2 linked regions of the Prosthecodimorpha staleyi genome follow. The protein of the gene in region 1 binds, or shares a complex with, the protein of each later gene. Links are inferred from orthologs where the notes say so. Each region holds a gene or a part of one and is shown in the gene's direction. Other genes may lie near its edges. The genes, in order: KL771_RS07355 and KL771_RS21095.

Evidence for each region.
Region 2: the proteins of KL771_RS07355 (region 1) and KL771_RS21095 are in contact, whole or in part, in a solved structure (PDB 1A0O), measured with the Escherichia coli proteins. The link is inferred for Prosthecodimorpha staleyi from one-to-one orthologs.

The regions. Positions count from the first base shown.
Region 1 is NZ_JAHHZF010000003.1:292,056-306,815, reverse strand. Bases 7,205-10,536 are described here. They hold KL771_RS07355 (hybrid sensor histidine kinase/response regulator), read left to right. Parts: upstream 7,205-7,573; coding sequence 7,574-10,336; downstream 10,337-10,536. Other genes in these bases: KL771_RS07350 (chemotaxis protein CheW), read left to right, coding at 10,333-10,536; chpT (histidine phosphotransferase ChpT), read left to right, coding at 7,205-7,440. Also shown: KL771_RS07390 (amino acid permease), read right to left, coding at 1-1,580; KL771_RS07385 (N-formylglutamate amidohydrolase), read right to left, coding at 1,673-2,461; KL771_RS07380 (MurR/RpiR family transcriptional regulator), read left to right, coding at 2,909-3,775; KL771_RS07375 (hypothetical protein), read right to left, coding at 3,813-4,997; KL771_RS07370 (DUF1134 domain-containing protein), read right to left, coding at 5,242-5,820; KL771_RS07365 (YHS domain-containing (seleno)protein), read left to right, coding at 6,002-6,631; more of chpT, read left to right, coding at 6,784-7,204; more of KL771_RS07350, read left to right, coding at 10,537-10,800; KL771_RS07345 (response regulator), read left to right, coding at 10,836-11,201; KL771_RS07340 (protein-glutamate methylesterase/protein-glutamine glutaminase), read left to right, coding at 11,212-12,450; KL771_RS07335 (CheR family methyltransferase), read left to right, coding at 12,447-13,361; flagellar biosynthesis protein FlhA, read left to right, coding at 13,618-14,760. UniProt on the Escherichia coli protein: Involved in the transmission of sensory signals from the chemoreceptors to the flagellar motors. CheA is autophosphorylated; it can transfer its phosphate group to either CheB or CheY.
Region 2 is NZ_JAHHZF010000011.1:94,106-108,433, reverse strand. What follows is about bases 7,662-10,561. They hold KL771_RS21095 (response regulator), read left to right. Parts: upstream 7,662-8,869; coding sequence 8,870-9,253; downstream 9,254-10,561. Other genes in these bases: KL771_RS21085 (EAL domain-containing protein), read right to left, coding at 10,056-10,561; KL771_RS21090 (protein phosphatase CheZ), read left to right, coding at 9,324-9,995; KL771_RS21100 (MaoC family dehydratase), read right to left, coding at 8,101-8,547; KL771_RS21105 (bifunctional riboflavin kinase/FAD synthetase), read right to left, coding at 7,662-7,845. Outside these bases: KL771_RS21130 (M16 family metallopeptidase), read right to left, coding at 1-197; KL771_RS21125 (M16 family metallopeptidase), read right to left, coding at 256-1,761; KL771_RS21120 (hypothetical protein), read right to left, coding at 2,138-2,755; lspA (signal peptidase II), read right to left, coding at 2,892-3,392; ileS (isoleucine--tRNA ligase), read right to left, coding at 3,475-6,549; more of KL771_RS21105, read right to left, coding at 6,841-7,661; more of KL771_RS21085, read right to left, coding at 10,562-11,525; KL771_RS21080 (heavy-metal-associated domain-containing protein), read left to right, coding at 11,865-12,059; KL771_RS21075 (ABC transporter ATP-binding protein), read right to left, coding at 12,041-12,841; KL771_RS21070 (ABC transporter permease), read right to left, coding at 12,838-14,079; KL771_RS21065 (efflux RND transporter periplasmic adaptor subunit), read right to left, coding at 14,079-14,328. UniProt on the Escherichia coli protein: Involved in the transmission of sensory signals from the chemoreceptors to the flagellar motors.

The DNA.
Region 1 (14,760 bases):
TCGCCCACGGCCTTCTCGGCTTCCCGTATGTCGCGCTGCCGCTTGGCGATCATGTCGCCGATCGGCGGGCCCTGGAAGCGCTTGTTCTCGAAGGCGATCCACACGATCGCGGTCAGCAGCAGGAAGCCGACGGTGATGTAGAGCGCCCAGTCGTTCGGCGGCTGGATGCCGATCACGAAGATCGCCACCATGGCCACGACCGACAGGAAGGCGACGATGCGGAACAGGAAGCCGCCCATGTTCCACGGTCCCGGCTTCGGCCACTTCGCCGTGCCGTAGACCACCATGCCGAGCGCGATCGGAATGGTGAAGGAGATGAACAGGAAGATGACCGTGCAGGACACCACGATCGTATAGGCCGAGGAACCGGCGATGGTGACCAGCGAGGCGCCCCAGACGAACAGGACCGCCAGGAGCGAGCCGGTCCAGATCGCAGCCACCGGCGTGCGATGGGCCGGGCTGACCTTCGAAAGCAATCCGGAGGCCGGCAGGCCGCCGTCGCGGGCGAAGGCGAAGATCATGCGCGACACCGAGGTGACGGTCGCCAGGCCGCACAGGAACTGGGCGACGAAGATGGCGATGTAGAGCGCCTTGGCGACCATCGGGTGGGTGGCCGAATCCATGGTCCAGAAGAAGACGTTCCAGCCCTGCTTGGCGGCCTCGTTCATGTCGGGAATCGCGAGCACGAAGGCGCACAGCATCAGGTAGCCGAACAGGAACGACCACCAGACCGACGAGACGATGCCGGCCGGCACCGAATGGGCGGCCTTCTGGGTCTCTTCCGAAGTATGCGCGGAGGCGTCGTAGCCGGTGATCGTATAGATCGGCAGCAGCAGGCCGAGCGCGAAGACGTACCAGACGTTGTCGCCCTTCGGCCAGACCGGCGCATCGCCTTCCGGCAGTCCGGAATAGTTGGTGAAGGTGAACAGGCGCTGGAGGTCCCAGGTCTTGACGCCGAACAGCAGCACGACCGTCAGCACGATCGCCGTGGCGAAGATCAGGTAGCCGGAGAAGTCGGTCAGCTTGGCGGTCAGGCGGATGCCGAAATGGTTGATCAGCGCCTGCACGAAGGTGATCGCCGCCACGAAGACGATCTGGTTGCGGAAACCGGCCGAGGTCGTCGTATCGGTGACGATGTCGAACCAGGGCGCGATCGAGCCGGCGAAGAAGCCCCAGGTGCCGGTGTTGATGGCGCCGAGCACGGTGACCAGGCCGAGCAGATTGAGCCAGGCGGTGACCCAGCCGGTGAAGCGGTTGCCGAGGATCGAACCCCAGTGATAGAGGCCGCCGGCCGTCGGATAGGCCGAAGCGATCTGCGCCATCGCCAGGGCGAAGACGCCGGAGATCAGGCAGCCGAGCGGCCAGCCGTAGCCGATCGCCGCGCCGCCGGCGCCCGAGGTCGCCTGGGCCAGCGAATTGATGCCGCCGGACAGGATGCAGATGATCGAGAAGGAGATGGCGAAGTTGGAGAAGCGGCTCATCCGCCGTTCCAGTTCCTGGGCATAGCCCATGGAATGGAGGATGTGCACGTCTTCCTTCTTGTCGCGATCGGAATATTGGTCCGCGTCCAGGCTGCTCATGAAATTGACCCCCGTGTCGATTGGCTCCGAATGTGCTTCCCTGCACTTCCTCCGTCAGGCGTCCCGCTCCCTTGTCGAGGGCGGGACCCGCTTCATGCGCCCGGCGACGCCCCAAGGGCCTCGTCGAGAGCGGCGGCGAGGCGGTCGCCCCAGCGGCGTTCCTCCTCGTCGGTGGTGGCGAGGTCGTTGCGGACCTCGATCATGATGGTCGCCAGGCCGCGGACGGTGCCGTGCCGGTCGAGCGTATGATAGACGCGGTCGGCCGGGGCATAGGGCTCGTTGTCGCCGACGACGAGCCCCGGTTCGCGCTTCAGGATCGCGATCACGCGATCGGCCAGCGCATCGCCGGGGTGATGGACGATCCCGACATGCCAGGGCCGTGCCACGCCGCGCATCACGGGCGTGAAGGTATGCACCGCGCAGAGCGAGACGGCGCCGGACTGCGCCGGGCGCCGGGCGAGCGCCGTCTCGATGGCCTCGTGATAGGGCGTGTAGGCTTCCGCCACACGGCGGTCGCGCTCGGCCGCATCGACCGTCGCATTGCCCGGAACCGGCGTCGTCTCGCCGATCGCGACGATCGAATCCGGGTCGCTCGGCAGGCGGTTGCAGTCGATCACCAGGCGCGACACGGTCGACAGCACCAGGGCCGCATCGAGCCGTTCGGCCATCCGGCGGGCGATGCCGCGGGCGCCCGGGTCCCAGGCGAAATGCCGGGTCAGGTCGGCGGCGCCGAGGCCGAGCGTGCCGTAGCGGGCGGGCAGGCGGTTGGAGGCGTGATCGCAGAGGAGCAGCCAGCGTCCGGCACCCTCGGGGCGCTCGATCACCGCAGCCGCGCCGCCGCGCTCCGAAATGTCCAGGTCCGCGGGTTCGGCTTCCGTCACGCGCCTCTCCGATCCGATGTGCACACGGGTCCGATATCCGGACGGGTCCGATGTCCAGGCCGGCCGGCGCGCGGACATGAAAGGTCCGTCCGGCCGCACGAGGCAGCCCGGCCCCGCAGCCCTCCGGCACGGTCGCATCGGCATCGCATCCTGGAACCCCGATCCCTGCAGGGCTGTATTATTCATTACACGGGAAATCGTTTTGTCAAATTCGGAATTTCGGTTTCAGTATTGCGCCGGCGAACCATCTCTGGAAACCGGCACCCCGATCGTGCGGCGGAAGGCGAACTGCGCGTCTCCCAGCCGGGGGCGACGGGCGCCGACGGCTCGTTCGGCGGTGGGTGAAGGGTCGACCGCACCGGGCGAATGTGCCGTAAGCTGGCGGTGCGACGCGGGATTCGGATCGTCGGGGGAACATGGACGTGGGATCGCGTTGGGGGGAGCGTCATGTCGGACATCCATGACGAAGGCGGGTCGGTCGCCGAGGCGGTGCGCGACCGCCTGGAGGCGATGACGGCGACCGAGCGCAAGGCGGCCCATGCGCTGCTCGCCAACTATCCGGCCGCAGGGCTCGCCCCGGTCGCCGAATTCGCCGACCGCGCCGGCGTCAGCGCGCCGACGGTGCTGCGATTCGTCGCCAAGCTTGGATTTGCCGGCTATCCGGATTTCCAGCGCGCCCTGCGCGGCGAGTTGGAGGCGCAATGGGCCTCGCCGCTGGTCAAGGCCGCCGGTCCCGGCAGCCGCGGCGCACCGCCGAGCGCCTTCGACCGCTTCGCGACCGCCGTCGTCGACAATCTCCAGCAGACCCGGCGGCACCTGCCGCCGACCGAGTTCGACGCGGCGGTCGATCTGGTCGCCGATACCCGCCGCGCCATCCACCTGATCGGCGGCCGCTTCACCGATGCGCTGGCCGGTTACATGGCCGCCCATCTGGCCATCGTGCGGCCGCGGGTCGAGCATGTCGGTAGCCGGACCGGCGTCTGGCGCGACCATCTCCTCGACATGAACCGGCGCGACGTGCTGGTCGTGTTCGATATCCGGCGCTATCAGGAGGATGTCGTGGCCTTCGCGGAGGCTGCCGCGGCGCGCGGCGTGACCATTCTGCTGGTCACCGATCAGTGGCTGTCCCCGGTCGCCCGCCATGCCGAACATGTCCTGGCCGGCCGAATCGCGGTGCCGTCGCGCTGGGACAGTTCGGTCGCGTTGCTGACGCTCGCCGAGGCGCTAATCGCCGCCGTCACCGAGCGGCTCGGTCCGATCGCCGACCAGCGCATCGCCGAACTGGAAGCGCTGCGCCGGGGCGACGCGCGCTGAGTTCCACGCGAGACGAACGGATTCGGTCCGGACGCGCTCAGGCGGCCGGCGGCGCGCCTGCGGGATCGTTTGGCTTCAGTTCGCGAATCCGTTCCGCCAGGCCGCGGCGTTTGCGCTTGCCGCCCCCCTTCGTGGGTGGCGCCGGCGGTGCGGAAGCCGACGGCGATGTCGGGGGCGGCGGAGCCCGGTCCGGGGCGTCGGCCAGGATGCGCGTGATGGCCGAGTCGGGTCCCTCGGCCTTGGCGGTCATGTCGACGATTCGCGCGGCGAGATCCGCCAGCCGGTCGCGCAGGATCTCGTTGGCGGACCCGTCGGGACCCGGCTGGAGAAGGGCGAGCCGGTCGGCCAGCGCGTCGCGGTCCGCCGTCAGGGCCGAGAGACGGGCCTCCAGATCGGCATTGGCCCGTTCCAGGCCTTCCATGGTGCGGGTCAGGTTGTCGCCCGGACCGGCCGACGCCGCCGCCAGCGCCTCGCGCAACCGCGCCGCTTCGGCGTCGAGCACCGCGATCCGCGCCTCGGCCTTGGTCAGCCGGTCGGACTTGGTGGTCAGATCCTTGGCGCGTTCGGCGAGTGCGCTCTCGATGCGCTTGATCCTGTCCCGTTCGTCGGCAATCAGCACATCCCGCTTCGCGATCTCGGCCTCGGCGACTTCGGCCCGGTAGATCGCCTGCTTGCGATCGTCGCCGAGATGACCGGCCTTGGCCTCCAGGGCCTGGATGGTGGTCCGCAGCGCCGCCGTCTCGACCTTGCGGGCGTCCGCCTCCGCGATCAGGTCGGCAAGCCGGATCTTGAGGTCGTTGACCTCGTGAATCTGGCTCTCGCCCTGGTGCCGGCTGTGGTCGAGAATGGCGCGGGCATTGTCGAAATCATCCCGGCGCGCCGCGAGATCCGCTTCGACGGCCGCCAATTGCGCGGCGATCCGGTCGCGTTCGCCGGCGATCGCCGCGACCTGATCGCGCGCACGTGCCGCCTCGATCTGCCGCTCGGCGGCGCGGCGCCGAAGTTCCGCCGCGGCCATCTCCAGCCGGCGGGTCTCGCGCGCGAATTCGGCGCGCATCTGGTCCCGGTTCGCCTTGATCTCGGCGAGACTGAGCGGCGTCGAGGCTTCGATGCGCAGGCGGGTCAGGCGAACGGCCCGGCGCCAGAAGCTCGGCATGATCATCAGGGCGATCAGCCCCGCGACCAGGAACCCGAGGGCGAAGAAGAGGGCCGATTCGATCAAGTCTGGTCACTCCGCCAGAGGAGCCAAGCTTTGCGCCGTCACCGAGCCGGCCCGGGCGCCGCATCACACGGCCGCCAAAGTCGGACGGTCGCACGAGGGGCCGGTCACCGCGCCGGCCGCCCCTGCAGCGGCCGCCGGCCGTGGCTCGGTTTCGATGATTAGCATGCCGGGCAGCGGACGGCACGTCCATCCGCGACGGCGTTCGACCTCTTGAGGAAAATCCGCCGGCCCCGCTCCTTGGGGATCAGAAGGGGTTCCAGGTGGCGGTGGGCGTGAACTTCAGATAGCCGAGCGCCACGCCGAGGCGCATGCCGACGCCGGCGCGGACCGGCACGACATAGACGTTGTTGTTGACCAGCGCCGTCATGCCGAAGCCGCCGATGAAATAGGCGGAGCCGTCGACACCGCCGAAGCGGTTGTAGATCGCCCCGACGGCCGGCAGGTTGTAGACCAGCATCATCGTCCGGGCGCCTTCGCCGCCGATGTCCCAGCCGAGGGACGGGCCCTGCCAGAAGATGCGGTGCTGGCCCTGGTCGCGGGTATGCAGCGTGCCCTCGCCGTAGCGCAGGCCGGCCCCGATCGCACCCGAACCCTCCTCACCGAGAATGTAACCGTTCGGCTGGCCATACTGGGCGACCGCCTTCTCGATCACGGTGGCGAGGCCGCCCGAGACGGTGCCGAAGAAGCGGTGTCCGGTGGAGATGAGTTCGTTGGAGCTGTAGCTGCCGCCGGGCGGACCCGACTGGGCGCCGGCAGGAGCCGCCGCGAGAGCGAAGAGGGCCGCGACGGCGGCAAGGATAGTCGTGAGCCAAGGGCGAGCCATGGAGGACCTCGTGGTGTCGCAGAGCATTCCGGTTGGGCCTGCCTTAACGGAGGCCTCATGTCTTCCTGCCACCCTTCCCGTTCCGGAGGTCGGGCCTCCGGGTCTGGAATGCCCGGCATGCCGGGAAGCCGATCCCGACAGTTCCGGACATTGGGCGTGAATGACGGCAGGCCGAATCAATATGGCAGACTTTAGCGGAATTCAGGCGACGCCATGGTTACGGGAGGTTGCCGGCTGCTTTCGCACCTTCGCGCTCGCCGGAACGCTCCTGGTCGCCGGACCCGCCGTGTGGGCTGCCGAGCCCAGTCACGGCGGCGGGCACGGCGAGACCAAGCCGGCCGCTCCGGAGCCACCGCCGCCACCCGAGAAACCGCCGCCGCCGCCCCTGCCGAAGCTGGAGAAGGTCGAGACGGTTCCGCGGATCCCGAAGGTCTTCGCCGACCCGCTGACCGGCCTGGCGCTCGGCGGCCTGGACCCGGTTGCCTTCTTCACCGACGGCAAGCCGATCGAAGGCCGCCAGGATCTGGAACTGGACTGGCGCGGCGCCGCCTGGCGTTTCGCCAACGAGGGCAATCAGGCCGCCTTCAAGGACGCACCGGAGATCTACGCGCCGCGCTTCTCCGGCTATTGTGCCTTCCAGCTCGGCCGCGGCTTCCTTGCCGAAGCGGCGCCGAATGTCTGGGTGATCTTCCGCGACCGGCTCTACCTGTTCCTGTCGCCCGCCCAACGGGCCGCCTTCATGCTCGATCCGGACGGTGCCGTGGCCAAGGCCGAGGCCGCCTGGCCGGCCCTGTCGCGGCAGCTGCCCTGAGCGGCGGCAGAGCCCGGGTCCGTGGATTGGCGGCGTGGCGCGCTTTGAATTCCGACGGCGAGCCTGTATCTCAAAACTGACCTCATCCGCCCGATTCGGGCGAATCGGGCTCGCCTTTTCCGATCCAGAGCCCACTTCCGGAGTTTTCCGCCATGGCCGACGCCGCCGACATCGCCGCGCTCGATCTCGCGGCACTTCTTGCCAGCCGCGTCTGTCACGACATCATCTCGCCGGTCGGCGCCATCACCAACGGGCTCGAAGTCCTGGAGGAGGAGACCGGCGAGGAGATGCGCAGCTTCGCGATGGACCTCATCAAGAAGAGCGCCCGCCAGGCCTCCGCCAAGCTCCAGTTTGCGCGTCTGGCCTTCGGGGCGGCCGGCTCGGCCGGCGCGGAGATCGATCTCGGCGACGCCGAAGCGGTCACGCGCAACTTCATGTCCGGCGAGAAGGCCAACATCGAGTGGACGGCCGTGCGCGTCCTGATGCCCAAGAACAAGGTCAAGCTGCTGCTCAACCTGGTTCTGATCGCCACCCATGCCATTCCGCGCGGCGGCACCATCCGCGTCACCGTCGAAGGCGCCCCGACCGCCCCGACCTTCCGGCTGGCCTGCACCGGCACCAATGCCCGGATTCCGCCGAACGTGGACCAGATTCTTGACGGGCGCCTGCCCGAGCAGGCACCGGACGCGCATATGATCCAGCCGATCTATGCCGGTCTCCTGGCGCGCGCCGCCGCCATGCGGGCGACCGTGGCCAAGGAAGGCGACGATGTCGTCTTCACCGCCGTGCCGCAGGACGTCGTCGGTTGATTTCCGGATTCCCTAGGGAAAGGGTAGAAGTTTCCCGTTCGGCAAGTCTCTCTTAACGCTTGACCTCGATACTTGACCTAAGGAACCGCGAGCCCGAGCCGATCGCGGTCCACCAGAGGGCAAGGAAGAGGCCATGGACGATCTCCTTCGCGAATTCTTGACGGAGACGAACGAGAGCCTCGACGTCGTGGACGTCGAACTCGTGAAATTCGAGCAGGATCCGAACAATGCCAAGATCCTGGCCAACATTTTCCGGTTGGTCCATACCATCAAGGGGACCTGCGGCTTCCTAGGCCTTCCGCGGCTCGAAGCGATTGCCCATGCGGCCGAAACGCTGATGGGCAAGTTCCGCGACGGCGTCCCCGTGACGCCCCAGGCGGTCAGCCTCGTCCTGTCTTCGTTGGATCGGATCAAGTCGCTTGTCGCCGAGCTCGAGGCGACCGAGCAGGAGCCGACCGGATCGGATCGCGATCTGATCGAACTGCTCGAACGGATGGCGGAATCCGGCGCCCCTGCGGCGCCCGTCGCGGCCGCTCCGCCGCCGCCCGAGGCGAAGCCCGCGCCGACGCTGGTCCAGGCCGAGGGGCCGAAGCATGCCTCCGGCGACATCGTCTATCAGGTCCTCGAGCGGCCGCTCCGTCCCGGAGAGGATTCGCTCGACGATCTGGAGCGCGCCTTCCGCGAGACCGAAGCGGAAGTGCCCCTGCTGAAGCAGATCGAACCCAAGCGCGATGCGCCGGCCAAGGCCGCTCCCAGCGCCGAGAAGCGCGGCGGGCGGGAGCCGGCCAAGGAGCGGGAGCCGTCGGCCGAGACCGAAGCGGCCAAGGGCGGCGTGTCCGCCCAGACCATCCGCGTTTCGGTCGACACGCTCGAACATCTGATGACCATGGTGTCAGAGCTGGTGCTGACCCGCAACCAGCTCCTCGAGATCGTGCGCCGTCACGAGGATTCCGAGTTCAAGGTTCCACTGCAGCGCCTCTCCAACGTCACCGCCGAGCTGCAGGAAGGCGTCATGAAGACGCGCATGCAGCCGATCGGCAACGCCTGGCAGAAGTTACCCCGCGTCGTCCGCGACCTCAGCCAGGAACTGGGCAAGCAGATCGAACTGGAGATGGTCGGCCAGGATACCGAGCTCGACCGCCAGGTGCTCGAACTGATCAAGGATCCGCTGACCCACATGGTCCGCAACTCCGCCGATCACGGCCTGGAGACGCCGGATCAGCGCAAGGCCGCGGGCAAGTCCGAGAAGGGCACGATCCGTCTGTCCGCCTATCACGAGGGCGGCCACATCATCATCGAGATCGCCGACGACGGCCGCGGCCTGAATGTCGATCGCATCCGCCAGAAGGTTCTGGAGAACGGTCTCGCCAGCGAGTCCGAACTCGAGAAGATGACCGAGCAGCAGATCTGCAAGTTCATTTTCGCGCCGGGCTTCTCGACGGCCGCCAAGGTCACCAACGTGTCCGGCCGCGGCGTCGGCATGGATGTGGTCAAGACCAATATCGACGCGATCGGCGGCACCGTCGATCTGAAGACCGTGATCGGTCAGGGCACCAGCTTCACCATCAAGATCCCGCTGACGCTCGCCATCGTCTCGACGCTGATCGTCGAGTCTGCCGGCGACCGCTTCGCGATCCCGCAGCTTTCGGTGGTCGAGCTCGTTCGCGCCCAGTCCAATACCGAGCACCGCATCGAGCGCATCCGCGACACGCCGGTCCTGCGGCTGCGCAACAAGCTGCTCCCGCTGGTGCATCTGTCCAAGCTGCTCGGCATCACCGACCGCTCGCCGAACGCGGTGGCGCGACCCGAGGACGACGGCTTCATCGTCGTCATGCTGGTCGGCAACCAGACCTTCGGCGTGGTCGTCGACGGCGTGTTCCACACCGAGGAAATCGTGGTCAAGCCGATGAGCTCCATGCTCCGGCACATCACCATGTTCTCGGGCAACACCATCCTGGGCGACGGTTCGGTGATCATGATCGTCGATCCGAACGGCATCGCCCAGGCGCTCGGCGGCATCACGTCGACGGCCGAAATGGCCGGCGAGAAGGATGCCGAGGAGGACCGCGCCCGGGTCGATGCGCAGACCATCTCGATGCTCCTGTTCCGGGCCGGCTCGGCCGAACCGAAGGCGGTGCCGCTGTCGCTGGTCACGCGCCTGGAAGAGTTCTCGGTCGAGAAGGTCGAGCACTCCAACGGCCGCGATCTGGTCCAGTATCGCGGTTCGCTGATGCCGCTGGTCTATTTCGACGAGATGCTGCAGCGCAAGAGCGAGGGCAGCGTGCCGATGCTGGTCTTCTCGGACGCTGGCCGGTCCATGGGCCTGGTGGTCGACGAGATCATCGACATCGTCGAGGACGAACTGAACATCCAGGTCGGGTCCGAGCGTCCCGGCGTGCTGGGATCGGCGGTCATCAAGAACCGTGCGACCGAAGTGGTCGATATCGGCTTCTACCTGCCGCAGGCCTTCGAGGACTGGTTCCAGCGCAAGGAGATGAAGGTCGAGAGCCTGACGCGCTCGCTGCTCTTCGTCGACGACGCGCCCTTCTTCCGCAACATGCTCGGCCCGGTACTCAAGGCCGCCGGCTTCAACGTCACCAGCGTCGAATCCGCGGTCGAAGGCCTCAAGCTGTTCGACGACGGCCGGCGCTTCGACGTGGTCGTCTCCGACATCGAGATGCCGAACATGAACGGCTACGAGTTCGCCGAGATCCTGAAGCGGCATCCCAAGTACCGCCAGATCCCGATCCTCGCGCTGAGCGCCATCTGCACGCCGGCCTCGATCGAACGCGGCCGTCAGGCCGGCTTCGACGACTACATCGCCAAGTTCGACCGGGCCGGCCTGATCGCCGCGCTGAAGGAAGTCACCACCACCGAATATGGGATCGCCGCATGAGCGAGGAGATCACCAGCCTGACCGACTCGGTGCAGTATGTGACCGTCATGATCGGCGGTCAGCTGTTCGGGTTGCCGATCGAGCGCGTCCATGACGTGTTCATGCCGGAATCGATCACCCGCGTGCCGCTGGCGCGGGGCGAGATCGCCGGTGTCCTCAACCTGCGCGGCCGCATCGTGACCGCGATCGACATGCGCAAGCGCCTGCATCTGGCGCTGCGTCAGGACGGCGGCCAGACCATGGCGGTCGGCATCGAGCACAAGGGCGAATCCTACGGCTTGCTGATCGACAATGTCGGCGAGGTCCTCACCCTGCCGACGGCCGGCCGCGAACCGAACCCGGTCAATCTCGATCAGAAATGGGCTGCCATTTCCGGTGGCGTGCACCGCCTGAACGGTCACCTCATGGTGATCCTGGACGTGGACCGCGTGCTCGGCGGCATGGCCGAAGTGCTTGCGGCATGACGACCCCGGTCGGACCGGGAAGTGGAGTGGTTGCCATGAAGCATTGCCTCGTCGTCGACGACTCGAGCGTGATCCGAAAAGTCGCCCGACGCATCCTCGAGGATCTCTCGTTCGAGATCGTCGAAGCGGAGGACGGCAAGCAGGCGCTCGACCTGTGCCGGCAGAAGATGCCCGACGCCATCCTGCTCGATTGGAACATGCCGGTGATGAACGGCCTGGAATTCCTGTCCGCGCTCCGCCAGGAGCCGGGCGGGGAGGCCCCGAAGGTCGTCTTCTGCACCACCGAGAACGATGTGGCGCATATCGCACGCGCCATTCGAGCCGGTGCCAACGAGTACATCATGAAGCCCTTTGATCGCGACATCGTGCAAGCCAAGTTCGCCGAAGTCGGTCTCATCTGAGCGGGGTCCCATGCCGTTGCCCTCTGCTGCCGCCAGCGCCTCGGGCGCCGCGGTCACCGATCCCGTGCGCGTGATGATCGTCGACGATGCCGTCGTTGTCCGCGGTCTGATCGGCCGTTGGATCGACGAAGATCCGGCGCTTGCCGTGGTCGCAAGCCATCGCAACGGCAGGCTCGCCGTTGAGGATGTGATGCGTTCCAACCCCGACGTCGTCGTGCTCGATGTCGAAATGCCGGAGATGGACGGGCTGACCGCGCTGCCGCTGCTGCTCAAGCAGAAGCCCGGCCTGGTCGTCGTCGTCGCGTCGACGCTGACCCGACGCAATGCCGAGATCAGCCTGAAGTGCCTCTCTCTCGGCGCCGCCGACTATGTGCCGAAGCCGGAATCCAATGCGAGCGTGACCACCTCGCCGGAATTCAAGACGGAGATCGTCCAGAAGGTGAAGACGCTGGGATTGCGCGCCCGCCAACGCGCCGGCCGTGCGGTCCGCATGCCGGAGCCCGCCCCGACGCCCGGCATGCGCCCGACCACCGCCATGGCTCATGCGCCGCAGCCGCAGCGCACGCCCTTCGCACGGCCCGCCGCACAGCCCGGACGGATCTCCGCGACGGCCCGCCCGGACGGCGGCAAGCCGGCGATCGCGACGCGCGCCTATTCCAACGTGGCGCCGCGCGTGCTGCTGATCGGCTCGTCGACCGGCGGGCCCCAGGCCCTGACCAAGCTCTTCGGCGAGATCGGCCCGGCGATCGGCAATCTGCCGGTGCTGGTCACCCAGCACATGCCGGCCACCTTCACGGCCATCCTGGCGGAACACCTGACCAAGGCCTCCGGGCGCCGCGCCGCCGAAGGCGTCCATGGCGAGCCGCTGATGCCGGGCCGCATCTATGTCGCGCCGGGCGGCAAGCACATGGTGATCGGCAAGGACGGTCACGACACGGTCGTCCAGCTCAACGACCTGCCGCCGGTGAACTTCTGCAAGCCGGCCGTCGACCCGCTGTTCCAGAGCGCGGTGCCGTTGTTCGGCGCCGCCATCCTTTCGGTGGTGTTGACCGGCATGGGCCATGACGGCGCCGCCGGCGCGGGCGTCATCGCCAAGGCCGGCGGCAGCGTCATCGCGCAGGACGAGGAGAGCAGCGTGGTGTGGGGCATGCCGGGTGCGGTCGCACAGGCCGGCGCGGCTTCCGAGATTCTGCCCCTGGACCAGATCGGCTCCAAGATCATCCGCATTCTGAGCGGGGGGCGCCCGTGACACCGGCCGAGTTCGACTATCTCCGCGTCTTCCTGAAGACACGCTCCGGCCTGGTCCTGACCAACGAGAAGCAGTATCTCGTCGAAAGCCGGCTCTTGCCGGTCGCGCGCAAGGCGGGGCTGCCGTCGATTTCGGCCCTTGTCGCCCGCGTCAAGGAACCCGGTGGCGCGGCGCTGCAGGACCTCGTCGTGGAAGCGATGACGACCAACGAGTCCTTCTTCTTCCGCGACAAGACTCCCTTCGAGTATTTCACCAACTACATGCTGCCGGAACTGCTGCAGGCGCGGGCGCGCGAGCGCCGGCTGCGCATCTGGTGTGCGGCCGCGTCGACGGGCCAGGAGCCCTACACGCTGGCCATGTGCCTGAAGGACAACGAGGCCAAGCTCGCCGGCTGGCAGGTCGAGATCATCGGCACCGACCTGTCGGTCGAGGTTCTGGAGAAGGCCAAGGCCGGCATCTACACGCAGTTCGAGGTCCAGCGCGGCCTGCCGATCAACCACCTGCTGCGCTATTTCAACCAGACCGGCGACGTCTGGCAGATCCGTTCCGACCTGCGCTCGATGGTGCAGTATCGCAAGCTGAACCTGCTCGAGAACTTCTCCTCGCTCGGCCAGTTCGATATCGTCTTCTGCCGCAACGTGCTGATCTATTTCGACAACGAGACGAAATGCGGGGTCCTCAACCGGATCGCCAAGATGCTGCCCGACGACGGCTTCCTGGTGCTGGGCGCGGCCGAGACCGTGGTCGGCCTGACCGACGCCTTCCGGCCGATGTCGGACCGGCGCGGCCTCTACCAGCCGAACCGGGCCGGTGCCCGACCGGCCGCCAAGACCGGAACCACCGGGACGGCGCCCGCGGCCCCTCCCGCCGGCTCCAGCCGGCTCGGCAGCTACACCTTCGCCAACCGGTAGGGCAGGGCGGTCGGGCTGCCGCCATCCCGGCGCCTACGGGCGTGCGCCGCCCGGCTGTGCCGCGAGACCCGTGGTCCCGCGCCGCTGCCCGTGGCGCCCCACCCTTGAAACGATGATCGGATCGACGCCGAGCGAGGCCGCAGCGCGGCGGCTCCGCATGGCGACGTTAACCGTCCCTTAACCATAAACCCGGCATTTTTTGCCCAGCGCCGGGCGTCCCCACCGTTCGGCGCGGCCCCTGTCCGGAACCGCGCCCATGACCGACACGACCGCCGGCGAGCCCGCTTCCGCTCCGAAGCCATCGCCTCTCAAGATCCCCTCGATCGGCGAATTGCTCGGCCACGCCCGGCGCGGCGATATCGGCTTGGCGGTCGGCGTCATCGCCATCCTGATGGTGCTGATCGTTCCGCTGCCGCCATGGCTGCTCGATCTCGCGCTCGCCGTCTCGATCACCCTGTCGGTCCTCGTCCTGATGACCGGCCTGTTCATCCAGCATCCGCTGGAATTCTCCGCCTTCCCGACCGTTCTGCTGATCGCCACCATGCTGCGGCTGGCGCTCAATCTCGCCTCGACGCGGCTGATCCTGAGCCACGGTCACGAGGGCACGCATGCCGCCGGCCATGTCATCGAAGCCTTCGGCAACTTCGTGATGGGCGGCAATTTCGTCATCGGCATCATCGTCTTCGCGATCCTGCTGATCGTCAATTTCGTCGTAATCACCAAGGGTTCGGGCCGCATCGCCGAGGTCGCGGCGCGCTTCACCCTGGATGCCATGCCGGGCAAGCAGATGGCCATCGACGCCGATCTCTCGGCCGGTTTGATCGACGAGAAGACCGCCAAGCAGCGGCGCAAGGATCTGGAGGACGAATCGAGCTTCTTCGGCGCCATGGACGGTGCCTCGAAATTCGTGCGCGGCGATGCGGTGGCGGGCCTGCTGATCACCTTCATCAACGTGATCGGCGGCATCATCATCGGCGTCGTCCAGCAAGGCATCACCTTCAGCCAGGCCGGCCATTCCTACACCGTGCTGACCGTCGGCGATGGCCTGGTCACGCAGATCCCGGCCCTGATCGTCTCGACCGCCGCCGGCCTTCTGGTCTCCAAGGCCGGCGTCTCCGGTTCGGCCGACAAGGCGATCATGAAGCAGCTGTCGGGCTACCCGAAGGCGCTCGGCATGTCGTCGGCGGTGATGATCGCGCTCGCCATGCTGCCCGGCATGCCGACGCTGCCCTTCCTGCTGCTCGCCGGGACCGCCGGCTTTCTCGCCATGGTCTCCGACCGGAACCAGAAGGACAAGGCGATCCACAGCGCCGCCGAGGCGCTGAAGGCCCAGGCCGCGGCCGCGCCGACCACCCCGGTCGAGGAACCGATCTCCGACGCGCTCAAGATGGACCATCTG
Region 2 (14,328 bases), on another replicon or contig:
TTGAAGGCGAAGTTGACGGCGATCAGCGGAACCGCCTGCTCCTCGACGAGCCAGGCCTCGATGCCGCCGGGACTGACGACGCGCTGGATCTGGACCGCCTCGGCCGGGCCGGCGGCGAGCGCCGTCAGGCCGATGCCGGCGGCGAGGGCGAGGGCGCCGGTGGCGCGGCGGATGGACTGGCGGACGACGGACATCATGCCGGATCGTTCCTTGTGGTCGTTGCGGCGCGGGGCGAGGGGGCGAGGGGCGATCGGGTCAGCGGATCGCACCCGAACCCGGACCGGCGACCGGCCATTGCGCGCGGGCGGTCGGCTTCTTGCCCGTCGGCGGGGCGGAAACCAGGAAGGCGGTGGTGGCGATGTCCTTGCGCAGATAGGTGGTGGCCGCCTTCTTCACGTCGTCCGGCGTAACGGCATAGACCTTGGCCGGCCAGGTGCGCACATCCTCGACGGTCGACCCGGTGGTCAGCGCCGTTCCGAAGATGCGGGCGAGCGAGGCCTGGCTGTCCTGGGCGTGGATGGCGTTGGCGACGATCTTGCGCTTGGCGCGGTTGAGTTCGGTCTCGCTGACGCCGTCGCGCACCACCGCGGCCAGGACCTCGTCGACGGCCGCCTTGAGCTGGTCGAGGGTGACGCCGTCGCGCGGCGTCGCATAGAACATGATCTTGGTGTCGTCCCAGGCGGTCGACTGGTAGTAGCCGCCGGCCGAGGCGGCGAGGCCCTTGTCGATGACCAGTTCGCGATAGAGCCGGCTGGTCGGACCCGAGCCGACCACTTCGGCGAGCAGGTCGATCGCCTCAGCTTCGCCCTTCGCGGCCGTGCGGTAGGACGGCACCACCCAGGCCATGCGCAGGCTCGGCTGGTTGACGCGCTCGTCGGCCAGCGTCACGGTTCGACTGGCCAGCGCCTCGGGCTCGGTCGGCCGGTTGCGGATGCCGGGCTCGGCGCGGCGCGGAACCTTGCCGTAGGTCTCCTCGGCCAGCTTGCGCACCGCGGCCGGGTCGACATCGCCGGCGACGATCAGCACGGCATTGTTGGGCGTGTACCAGAGATCGTAGAACGCCATGGCGTCCTTGTAGGTCAACTGCTCGATCTCGTGGCGCCAGCCGATCACCGGAATGCGGTAGGGGCTCGCCTGATAGAGCGCCGCCTCCATGGCCTCGCCGAGCTGGGCGGAGGGGTCGTTGTCGGTGCGCTGCGAGCGCTCCTCGAGTACGACCTGCAACTCGGGCTTCGCGGTCGCCTCGACGAGCCGCAGGTTGGCCATGCGGTCGGCCTCCAGGCGCATCATCAGCGGCAGGTGTTCCTTCGCGACGCGCTGGAAATAGCCGGTATAGTCGTTCGACGTGAAGGCATTCTCCTGGCCGCCGATCTCCGAGACCTTCTTGGAGAAGGCGCCGGCCGGATTGTCGCGCGTGCCCTTGAACATCAGATGTTCGAGATAGTGGGCGATGCCGGACTTGCCCTTGGGCTCGTCGGCGGAACCGACCTTGTACCAGACCATATGGGTGACGACCGGCGCGCGGGCGTCGGGCACGACCACGACCTGCAGCCCGTTGCCGAGCGTGAAGCTGGTGACGTTGCCGCCGATCTCGGGGGCGGGCGGAAGCGCATTCGCGGCGGTCGCCGTCGCGCTGCCCTGCAGCGCCGTGTCGGCACCGGCCGGGATCGGCAGGCCGGCCAGGGCGACGGTGAGGAGCGCGGCGGCGAGACGCGCGCGGAGCGGATGGACGGTAGCGGGCACGGAGACCGGTTGCGTCACTGGGCTTTGTCCTCGAAGTCTCGGGTTCGGTCGGTGCAACACTATAGCGACAGTCAATCGAGTGCCTATGCCGCCAGCGTCACGCTTGCGTGACCCTTCGCGAATGGCTGCTCCGGAGCGGCCGGCCCTCTGTTACGGACTACCGGTGCGGCCGGATTGCGGCCAAGGACCGGCGCCGCCCGGGTCGATCGAGAATCAGGGGCTTTCGCACGCTCCGCCGTCGATCGCTGCCGGGTCGTCCATCCGCCCGTCTGCGACCATTCGGCAGGGTCGACGCGGTGAGACTCTCACGCGCAGTCGACAGGACACACCGGCTCCCGCCGGTGGGCGCGCGATTCGTTCTTGGAGAGGTCAGGTTGTGCTATGGGTCTGCCGCTCAGAGCGGCCACCAGGTCGGCTTCCAGCTGCTCGACTTCTGCTCGGCGGCTTCCGGATCGACCGGCGCCTTGGGCGAGGGCGTCCGATAGTCCTTGGGCAGGTCGGTCAGGCCCTTGCTGCGGCCTTCGCGCGCCGCGATGGCCTCGCGGTTGACCTTGAACTGGCCGGCCATCTCGTCCGGCGTCAGACGGCGCGACGTATCGCCGGGGCCGCCGGAGGTGCCGGCCGGCCGGCTGGCCAGCTTGTATTTGGCCAATTGATCCGGCGTCCAGGTCTTGGAAGCGTCCGGATCGTCGCGGCCGAACTTGTCGAGATCGCGCTGGCGGTCTTCCGGGTTCTTGGGGAAGTTGCTGCGCGCCAGCGCCACGTCGGCATCCTGCGGCGCCGGCAGGTCGCGCTTCGGCGGCACCACCAGCGGCGAGCGCGGCTTGTACTCGACCGGCTTCTCGCTCGGGTCGATCGCCCCGATGCCGGCCATGAAACCCTTGACCAGATTGGTGTCGCGCTGTTCGCCGGTCTGCTCGTCCTCGAAGCCGTTGGTCGCGCTGGCGCAGCCGCCGAGGGCGATGAGGCCGGCGAGGACCGCAGGGCGGGCGAGACGGATCAGGTGGATCATGCGCTATCCCTGCTGTTCGGCCCGCCCCAGGCAGGTCGCCCGGCCGTGTCGCGGTCCGGATGGTCTTGGCGCCGCAGCCTCGGCCGAAGCGTCGACGGCGACCGACTCCCGTCCGTCCGCCGGTCAAAATCACGTCTCACGAAGAGCCCGACTTTGTGGCGCTCTTGGGGCCATGGAAGGCCATGTCATACAGGAGGCCGGCCACACCGGCAACGATCCACATGTCGGCGAGGTTGAACACATACCAGGACAGCGACCGGTCCGGCAGGAACAGATGCACGAAATCAATCACTGCGCCGTAGACGGCCCGGTCGATGGCGTTGCCGATCGCCCCGCCGAGGATCAAGCCGAGCGAGACGGCGACGAGGCGCGACGTGCTGCGCGCCATCCAGACCAGGATCGCCACCGAGGCGGCGACCGACAGGGCGACCAGCAGCCAGCGGCCGAGATCGCCCTCCTGCCGGAACAGGCCGTAGGAGATGCCGTAGTTCCAGATCAGCCGGAACTCGGCGAAGGGCGCGATCCGGACCGGGCCGTTGACGCCCAACTCGATCCCGTTCAGCGCATATTGCTTGCTCGCCTGGTCCAGCACGAGGCCGAGGGCGGCGACGATCAGGCCGAGAAGGCGGGGCGACATGGCGGGCTCCGGTCGGTCGTCGGAAACCCTTCGCGCCCGGTCGGGGCGCGAAGGGAGGGGCGGGCCTCTGCGGGCCGTCGGGTCAGGCGGCGGTCCGGCGGGCTTCCCACTCGCGCATCGCGGCGGCGTCGCGCGGGGTCAGGTCCGGATAGTCGGGATCGGTGCCGACCTCGGCGCTGATCTTCCAGGACCGGGCGCATTTGCGGCCCTCGGCCCGGGCGGGTTCGACGGCGACGCCCGCGACCTCGTCGATGCGGATCGCCGTCGCCGGGCCCTCGCCGGCGACCACCGTCACGCCGCTGGTGATGGCGATCTCGGCGAGATCGATGCCGGCGACCGCGGCCATGAGGTCCGGATCGGCGATGTGGACGATCGGGGCGGCTTCGAGCGAGGAGCCGATCCGCTTGGCGGCCCGCTCCAGTTCGAGCGCGCCGGTGATCGCCCGGCGCACCCGGCGGATGCGCGCCCAGCGGGCGGCGAGCGCGTCGTCGCGCCATGCGGCGTCGGGCGCCCGGAACTGCTCCAGATGCACCGAGCGGTCCGGATCGCCGTGGCGCAGCGTCCAGGCCTCCTCCATGGTGAAGGGCAGCATCGGGGCGAGCCAGGTGACGATCGCGTCGAACAGGCGGTCGACCACGGTCAGCGCCGCGCGCCGGCGCACCGAGGAGTGCGGATCGCAGTAGAGGGCATCCTTGCGGATGTCGAAATAGTAGGCCGACAGGTCGACGACCATGAAGTTCATCAGCGCATTGACGACACGCTTGAAGTCATAGGCGGCGTAGCCCTCGCGAACCGCCTCGCCGACCTCCCAGAGCCGGTGCAGCATGGAGCGTTCCAGCTCAGGCATGTCGGCGAGCGCGACCTCGGCGGCCGGATCGTGATGGGCCAGCGTGCCCAGCATCCAGCGCAGGGTGTTGCGCATCTTCCGATAGGCCTCGGCATTGGTCTTCATGATCTCCGGGCCGATGCGCAGATCGTCGGCATAGTCGGAGGTCACCACCCAGAGCCGCAGGATGTCGGCGCCGGAGGTCTTGATCACGTCCTGCGGGGCGACGATGTTGCCGAGCGACTTCGACATCTTGCGCCCGTCCTCGGCCATGACGAAGCCGTGGGTCAGCACCGAATCGTAGGGCGCGCGGCCGCGCGTGCCGCAGCTCTCGATCAGCGAGGAATGGAACCAGCCGCGATGCTGGTCCGAGCCCTCGAGATACATGTCGGCCGGCCATTTCAGATCCGGGCGCTTTTCCAGCACGAAGGCGTGGGTGGAGCCGGAATCGAACCACACGTCGAGAATGTCGGTGACCTTCTCCCAGGCGTCGAGATCGTTGACGAGGCCGCCGAGGAAGCGCTCGCGCGCCTCCGGCGTGAACCAGGGATCGGCGCCTTCGGCCTCGAAGGCTGCGCGGATGCGCCCGATCAGGTCGTCGTTGCGGTCGAACTCCGGTCCCGGCGCGAGGCGGCCGGTCTCGCGGTGGCGGAACACGGCGATCGGCACGCCCCAGGCGCGCTGGCGCGAGACGACCCAGTCGGGCTTGGCCTCGATCATGCCGCGCAGCCGGTTCTGGCCCTGCGGCGGATAGAAGGTGGTCTCGCCGATCGCCTTGAGCGAGCGGGCGCGCAGCGTGTCGCCCGCGCCGGCAATGTCACGGTCCATATGGATGAACCATTGCGGCGTGTTGCGGAAGATGACCGGCTTCTTGGAGCGCCAGGAATGCGGATACTGATGCTTCAGCCGGCCGCGCGCCAGGAGCGCGCCGGCCTCCACCAGCGCGGCGATCACGGCGCCGTTGGCGTCGCCCTTCTCGCCCTTGTCGGTGATCACGCGCCGGCCCTCGAGGCCCGGCGCCTCGCGGGTCAGGAAGCCGTCGTCGTCGACCGTGAACGGGATGGCGGTGTCGATGCCGCGCGCGGCGAGCGCGCGGGCATTGTGGGTCCAGATCTCGAAGTCCTCGCGGCCGTGGCCGGGCGCGGTGTGGACGAAGCCGGTGCCGGCATCGTCGGAGACATGGTCGCCGTCGAGCAGCGGCACCTGGAAGCCGTAGCCGAGCGCGGCGAGCGGATGGGCGCAGACGAGACCCGCCAGCACCTCGGCCGGCACGGCGGCGCGCTTCGCCCAGGCGGTCGCCTTGGCCTGCTTCAAGACGTCGTCGGCGAGCTTGTCGGCCAGGATCAGCCGGTCGCCGGCCTTGGCCCAGTTGCCTTCGGGCGCCTCGGTGACCTCGTAGAGGCCGTATTCGATCTTGGACGAGAAGGAGATCGCCCGGTTGCCCGGGATGGTCCAGGGAGTTGTGGTCCAGATGACGACAGACAAATCCGAGGAGTTCTTTACTGCCTTCAATGCGGAAATAAATAGATCTATCTTTTCGGTGGCAGGCTGATCATTGAATATCCACTCATTTTCGTTATGGTCAAAGTTTGCAATAAAAGCAGTTCGAGAGTAATGCGCGCCAGTGACTGTGTCTAGGAGCGCTTTCACAGGGAACTTCACCCAGATCGTGTCCGACTGGTAGTCCTGATACTCGACCTCGGCCTCGGCCAAGGCGGTCTTCTCGACCACCGACCACATGACCGGCTTGGAGCCGCGGTAGAGCTGGCCGGAAACGGCGAATTTCTGCAGTTCGGCGGCGATCACTGCTTCGGCCTGGAAGGCCATGGTGGTGTAGGGATCGGCGAAGTCGCCGGTCACGCCGAGGCGCTTGAACTCGGCCGCCTGCACGCCGATCCAGTGCTCGGCGAACTGCCGGCATTCCTGGCGGAACTCGACGATCGGCACCTCGTCCTTGTTCTTGCCGGCGGCGCGATACTGCTCCTCGATCTTCCATTCGATCGGCAGGCCGTGGCAGTCCCAGCCCGGCACGTAGTTGCTGTCGAAGCCGTCCATCTGCTTGGCGCGCGTGATCACGTCCTTCAGGATCTTGTTGAGCGCGTGGCCGATATGCAGGTTGCCGTTGGCATAGGGCGGGCCGTCATGCAGCACGAACAGCGGCCGGCCCTTGGCCTTTGCGCGCAGGCGCCGGTAGAGGTTGCCCTTCTCCCAGCGCGCCAGGATCTGCGGCTCCTTCTCGGGCAGGCCGGCGCGCATCGGGAAATCGGTGACGGGCAGAAAAAGCGTCTCGGAATAGTCGCGGGCGGCGGCAGGTGCGGTGGATTCGGTCATCGGTGTTCTCGAAGCGATCGGGACGGGCCGGCCGCGGCTGGAAAGCCGGAAGCGGCCGGCGGGAAGGTCGGGTGTCGGCACGCAGGTCCCGGACTTCGACCGGCCGCGATCAATCGCGCCCGGACGAAGCCGGGCCCGTAATTCGGCGGGCGGGCCGCACGATCGCAAAGAACCGGCGCATGCACTGGGTTCCCGGGGTGGAACGATGGCCCGCGGTTCTATCAGCCGCACGCCCGCGAGGGAAGTCCGCTTCAAGTCAGCCCACGGGCTGTACCGGTCAAGCCGCCGCTGCTACGCCAGTTCGGCCAGCCGGCGGTCGAGCGCGGTGCCGGGGCCCATGGCGGCGAGCACGGCGCGCGCCTCGGCGCAATCCTCGCCCATCCGCTCAATCAGCGCCTCGACGCTCGGGAAGCGCAGTTCCGGCCGGAGATAGGAGGCGAAGCCGATCTGGACGGTGCGGCCGTAGAGGTCGCCCTTGAAGTCGAACACGAAGGTCTCGAGCAGCGGTGCGCCGTTATCGAATTGCGGCCGGCGCCCGTAATTGGCAACGCCGTGATGCTGCACCCCGTCGACCGTGAAGGTGACCGCATAGACCCCATGGGCCAGCCGGCAATCGGCGCCGAGCCGGACATTGGCGGTCGGGAAGCCGAGATCGCGGCCGCGCTTCTCGCCGTGGATGACGGTGCCTTCGACGAACCAGCGATAGCCGAGCAGCCCGTTGGCAAGGCCCAGATCGCCGGCCGCCAGCGCGTCGCGGATGCGGCTCGACGAGACCGGCCCGCCGCCCTCGTCCTGGAAGGCCTCGATCACCGAAACCGCGAAGCCGCGCGCCGCCCCCTCGGCCGCCAGGAAGGCCGGCGAGCCGCCGCGCCCGCGTCCGAAATGGAAGTCCCAGCCGACCACCGCTTCGGCGACGCCGAGCCGGCCGACCAGGATGTCGCCGACGAAATCATCCGCCGAGCGGGCGGCGAAGTCGCGGTCGAAGGGCAGCACCAGGAGCCCGTCGAGACCCGCGGCGCGGATCAGCCGGGCCTTCGGGCCGGGTGGCGTCAGCCGGAACACCGGCGTGTCGGGCCGGAACACGCTGCGTGGATGCGGCTCGAAGGTCATCGCGAAGGCCGGCCGGCCGGCCGTCTCGGCCCGCGTCGAGGCGGCATCGAGCACCGCCTGATGGCCGCGATGCAGCCCGTCGAAATTGCCGATCGCGACGATGCCGCCGCGGAGGCTCTCCGGAAACGCATCCAGGCTTTCGGCAAGGGCGAAGGGGCGGGGCGCCGGAGCGGCCGGATCATGCATGGGCGGACGGGATCTTCCGAGGGAACCAAGTCGGCCGGACCCTGCAACGCCGCGCCGTCAGGGTCAAGCGACCGAAGGTCCGTCGACCGCCCCGGGTCCGTGCCGCAGGCCGGGTTGGCCCGCCGGTCCGCCTGACGGCGTCGGCTTGGGCCGGCGGTTCCGTTCGGACGGCCGGCTTCGGCCGGTGGTTCTGTTCAAGTGGCCGCCTTTGGGCGGTGGTTCTTTTTGGATGGCCGGCTTCGACCGATAGTTCCTTTAAATGGTCGGCTTGGGCCGGCCGGGCACCATCACGGTCGCCTCGCCTTCCAGGACGACCTGGTTGTCGACCGAGCATTCGCAATGCAGCCGGCAGCGGCGGCCCTTCTCGACCAGTTCGATCACCTCGACATCGACCACCACCACGTCGCCGATCCGGACCGGGCCCATGAAATTCAGCGTCTGCGACATGTAGACCGCGCCCGGTCCCGGCAGGCGCGTGCCGAGCACGGCCGATATCAGGCTCGCCGTATAGAGGCCATGCGCGATGCGCTGGCCGAAACGGGTCTTCGACGCATAGACGTCGGACAGGTGCAGCGGATTGTCGTCGCCGGAGATCTGCGCGAAACCGACCACATCGGAATCCATGACCGTCTTCAGGATGGTTTCGCGCATTCCGATCTTGAGGTCTTCGAAATAGTAGGAATTCAGGACCGGCACGGTCATGGAGCGGCCTCGCTTCGCGCGACGATGACGCACCGTCGCCCCTTCGGCCGGGCTCCGGCGCCTGCCGGACCCCCGGCATCGATGCGGCCGGACCTTGGCGCCGGGCGCCGCACTTGGCAAGTCACCACATGGTCTCGGCCCGGCGACGCGCGGTCGCGGTCTCATTCAAAGCGAATTTTCGGCATTAACGGAAATTTTCGAAGGTCTGGCTAATGTGACGGTCGGGAAGCGGGCGGGGGCACATGAGGGCTCACCAACCGGAACCGAAGTGTTACGGCACCGCCCGGAGGGGACTGGGCCGCCGAGGAGTGGAGTTTAACAGATGGCGCTCGATCTTTCGATGCCGATCCTCGTCGTCGATGACTACAAGACCATGATCCGCATCATCCGCAACCTGCTGAAGCAGCTCGGTTTCGAGGATGTGGACGAGGCTTCCGACGGAACCGAGGCTTTCGCCAAGATGAAGGATCGGCGCTACGGTCTGGTCATTTCCGACTGGAACATGGAACCGATGACCGGCTACGAACTGCTCAAGCATGTTCGGGCCGACACGTCGCTGGCCAAGACTCCGTTCATCATGGTCACCGCCGAGTCCAAGACCGAGAACGTGATCGCCGCCAAGAAGGCCGGCGTGAACAACTATATCGTGAAGCCGTTCAACGCGCAGACGTTGAAGGGCAAGATCGAAGCGGTCTTCAACGACTGATTTGGCGATTTTCGGAAGCAACACGGCCGGCCGAGCCTCTCGGCATCCGGCCGTGGAAGGGGACTTGCACATGGCGCAGCCGACGGCGACCGAGATCGGCCGGGTGGTGGAATTCCTCCAGCAGGACCGCGAGGACGTCAAGCTCAACGACGTCATGGACCTGGCCGAGCGGATGGCGCAGAGCCTCGACGAGGCTGTGGCGACCACCGACAAGATGCTGCATGCGGAATTCCGCAGCATCGCGGAGCAGATCTCGTCCCTGAAGCGGGAAATCCGCGACCTGCGGCCCGATCAGTTCCGTTTCGAGCGCATCCCTGAAGCCGGCCGCGAGCTCGATGCCGTGGTCGAGTCGACCCAGGATGCGACGGAAACGATCATGGCGGCGGCCGAGGCGATCATGGCGGCCGATGCCACCGATCCGGTCGCCTACAAGGCACTCGTCGACGACAAGATGATCGTCATCTTCGAGGCCTGCTCGTTCCAGGACCTGACCGGCCAGCGCATCCGCAAGGTCGTCAAGACGCTGTCCTGGATCGACGAGCGCATCGAATCGCTCGCCCAGCGGCTCAATCTTGCCGAAACCGGCCCTGAAGAGACCGTGGAGGAAAGCGACGACGAGCGCCGCATGCGCGAGTTGATGCTGAACGGCCCGCAGATGAAGGGTCAGGGCGTGTCGCAATCCGATGTCGACGACTTCTTCTCGATGTCCGACCAGGAAGATATCGACAAGCTGTTCGACTGATCCGACCCACCTGGGACGACGGCGCCCCGGTTTCACCGGACCGGCCGCCGCGTTGAGCCCTCAGGTCTTTTGAGCGATGGCCCGCCCGAGCGCGTTGCGACGCGGCTCGGCCGCGGGCTTTGGCTTGTCTGCGCGCACCGGCGGTTCCATCCGGGCCGGCGGCGGTGTCGTGGGCGGCGTCATGCCCGGCGTCGCCATGGTGGCGGTCGGCGAGACGGTCGGCACCGGTTCGGCGGACGGCGGCTCGATCGCGCTTTGCAGCACGTCGCTGCGGACCGGGCGCGGCGGCGAGAAGACGAAGCCCTGGCCGAAGCGCACGCCGAAATCGAGCAGTTCCACGACCTGCGTCTCGCTCTCGACATGGTCGACGATCAGGTCGATGCCGAAACGGGCGAAGAAATTGGCCAGATCGGCCGGGTGGATGTCGGCGCCGAGTTCGTCCATCCGGTTCAGGATGCGCTCGGCACCGATCTTGGCGAACTTGAAGCCGCGCTCGGCCATCAATTGGAAGCTCGGCCTCAGGTCGGAAACCTGGTCGACCGAGAAGCGGAAGCCCGTCGACTGCAGGCTGCGCAGGGCTTCGTATTCGATCGGGTTCATCGATTTGATCTGGCGCTGGGTGAACTCGAACACCAGCGTGTCGGACAGTGCGCGGTTGGCCTCCAGGAAGGCGACGAACTCGCGGAAGAAGGCCGTGTCGCCGAGGCTCGCCATCGAGATGTTGCAGAAGAGCCCGATATCCTTGGTCCGGGTGACCAGCCGTCGCAGGATCTGCACCGTCCGGAACAGGATCTGATTGTCGAGCATCGGCATGATGCCGGAGGCTTCGGCGAGCGGAATATAGTCGGACGGGTAGATCGTATCGCCGTCCTCGGTGCGCAGCCGCGTCAGTGCCTCATAGTAGCGGATGCGGCGCTGCGGCAGTGTCACGATCGGCTGCAGGTGGATGTCGATCCGATTGGCCTCGATGGCCCGGCGGACGAGATCGAGAAAGCCGGCCTCGCCGAGATGGGCGAAGCGCCGGGGCAGGAGGGTCGGCTCCTCGACCACCGGTGCGGGCGGCGGCGCCGGCTTGGACGGCGTCGCTGCGGCCGGCGCGGTGCGCCCGGCGGCGGCCCCGCTCCGCACCTGGTGCGACAGGACGCGCGTCTCCATGTCGGCGACCGATTCGACCACCTGCCGGACCAGCGCGCCGATCACCTCGACCTCGGCGACCACCGCCTCGACATCCTGGTTCTGCCGACGTCCCTGGTTCTGCTCCAGCCCGCCGACGCGGCGCTGCAGGTTTGCAACGTCCTGGCCGAGTTCGCCGAGCCGCAGCGTCAGGCCGGCGACCTCGGCGGCCAGCCGGTCGCGATCGCGCCGGCCGTTGCCCTGGATGTTGACGATGGTCAGCACGGCCAGCATCGAGATCCCGCCGACCAGCGCGGTCTCCCAGCCGAACCCGGCCTGGAAGCGCAGCACCACCGCGGCCGCGATGGCGACGACGATGATGCAGGTGGTGATGAAGAGATCGGCGAAGCGATTCATAGACCCGCTCGAGTGCCCGGACCGGCGCGGGCCGGCCCCTCGAATCACCGGCCACTATGCGTGATTCACGGTTTCGAAACCATTCTCTCCGGGCGTTGCCTGAAGTTCACTGTCGGCATCCTCAGCCGGTTCGACAAAGCGCGCCATCCGCTTGACGGCAAAGCGTGTTGCGGTCGAGGGTTGAGGATCCTCGGGCAGGCTCCCCCGGCCGGGGGCCATCCGCAATCGTCCGGGTCCCGCCGCCCTTGACCTTGCCCCAAGGGGAAGGTCCATATCCCGCGACAGGTCCGGACCCGACGGCCCGTTCCACCCCGCGCCAAGCCAATGGAGCCGATGACCATGATCACCCTCACCGTGGAAGGCATGACCTGCATGGGCTGCGTGCGCAGCGTCGAGAAGGCGGTCGGCCGTGCCGATCCGGGCGCGCGCGTCGAGATCGACCTGCCGAGCGGCAAGGTTGCGATCGAGTCCGCCGCGCCGCGCGAGACCTTCGTCGCCGCGATCGAGGATGCCGGCTACGACGTCGCTGCCTGAGTGGGGGCTGCCTGAGTGGGGGCTGCCTGATTGGGGGCCGCCTGAGCGGGGCCCGCCGGCGGCGCGTTGCGCTCGTCGGAGACGATCCGGCCGTCGACCAGGTGGATGCGCCGGCGCATGGCCTCGGCGAAGGTCAGGTCGTGGGTGACCGCCACCACGGTCCGGCCCTGCTCGGCGACCAGCCGGGCGAGAATGTCGCGCACCTGCGCCGACGAGCGCGTGTCCAGGCTGCCGGTCGGCTCGTCGGCCAGGATCACCGGCGGGTCGTTGGCGAGCGCACGGGCCATGGCGACGCGCTGGCGTTGCCCGCCGGAGAGCTGTTCGGGCAGCTTGTCGAGATGGCCGCCGAGGCCGAGCTGTTCGAGCAGCAGGGCGGCGCGCTCGCGCATCGCCCGGGCGTCGAGCCGTCCGAGCTTGCGCATCGGGATCATGACATTGCCGAGCGCGCTGAATTCCGGCAGCAGGAAATGGAACTGGAACACGAAGCCGAGCGTCGCCAGCCGGGTCGCCGCCCGCTCGGCCTCGCTCATGGCGTGGGTCGGCCGGCCGCGGATCAGGACCTCGCCGGTGGTCGGCAGATCGAGCAGGCCGAGCAGATAGAGCAGCGACGACTTGCCGGACCCCGACGGACCGGTCACGGCGACGAATTCGCCGGTGCCGATCGACAGGGTGACGTCACTGACGAGCGTGGTCTCGACCGCGCCCGACAGGATGCGGGTGACGTTGCGCGCCTCGATCAGCGGGATCGCGGCGTCGTCCGGGGCCGGGCCGGGCGCGGTCACGTCGCCCCCCGGATGATGTCGACCGGCTTCACCTTGGCGGCCTTGCGGGCGGGCAGGAAGCCGGCGACGCCGGCCGAACCGAGCGCGAAGACGGCGGCGATCAGGTAGTGCAGGGGATCGCGTGCGACCGGCAGATGGGTCACCTCGGTCAGGCCACCCTTGAGCTCGAAACGGATCGAGCCGAGCAGTTCGGTCAGCCCGAAGCCGAGCGCCCAGCCGGCGGTCGAACCGAGCAGGCCGATCATCAGTCCCTCGATCAGGAAGATGTGGCGCATGTCGGCCTCAGCGAAGCCGAGCGATTTCAGGATGGCGATGTCGCGCGCCTTCTCGTGCACGATGGTCGAGACGATGTTGTAGATGCCGAAGCCCGCCACCAACAGGATCGCGCCGACCACCGTGAACATGATGATGTTGCGGATCTTGAAGGCCTCCAGGAGGCTCTGGTTGGCCTCCTCCCAGGACAGCGACTTGTACCCGATCTCGCGCTCGATCCGGGCGGCGACCGCCCGGGCCAGGCCGACCTCGTCGAGGCGGATCTTGATCTGGTTGATGGCGTTCGGCCGCTCGAACAGGATCTGCGCCGCCTTCAGGCCGACATAGCCGCTGCCGTCGTCCTGCGTGGTCACGCCGGTATGGAACAGGCCGACGATCTTCAGCCGCTTCAGGATGCCCCGGCTGGTCGAGACCGTGATCTGGTCGCCGAGCCCGGCGCCGAGCTTGCGCGCCACCCCGTCGCCGATGACGATGCCGTTGGGGTCGGCCGCCAGCGTGTCGAGCGAGCCCTCGCGCATGTCCTTGGCGATGCGCGAGACCCGCTTCTCGGCGGCCGGCTCGATACCGGCGACCGCCAGGCCGACATCGCCGCCGCCGTAGCGGGCGACCGCCTGCCCGGTCAGGGCGGGGGCGATCCGGCCCGGCACGAGGGCCCTCAGCAGCGTCAGCACCTCGGTCGGGTTGCGGATGCCGCGCCGGTCGTCGTCGGGTTTCAGGCCGAGCAGTTCGACCGCATCGAAGCGGTCGAGCGCCGGCTGGCGCGGCGGGTTGCGGGTCTCGTCGCTGACCGAGACATGCGGCAGGGCATCGATCAACTGGGTGACGAAGTCGTCCTGCGAGCCCTGCATCAGCGCCGCCATGGCGATCGAGAAGCCGACGCCGAGCATCACGCCGACGATCGACACCACCGTCTGCCGGAGCCGGCCGGCGATATGCGTATAGGCGATGTCGAACAGAAGCCGGATCACGGCGCGGCTCCCTTTGCCGCCCCCGGTGAGGCGGTGCCGCCCCCGGCCGCTCCGGGGACCGGCACGGCGCGCACCGGCCGGCCGGACTCGAACCCGGCCGGCACCGGCGCGATGACGCGGTCGCCCTCGGCGAGATCCGACAGGATCTCGACCTCCGCCGCGCTGCGGATGCCGATCTGCGGCCGGATCGCCACCGCCCGGCCATCCGCTCCGATGCGCCACAGCCGGTCGCCGTCGAGCGCCGTG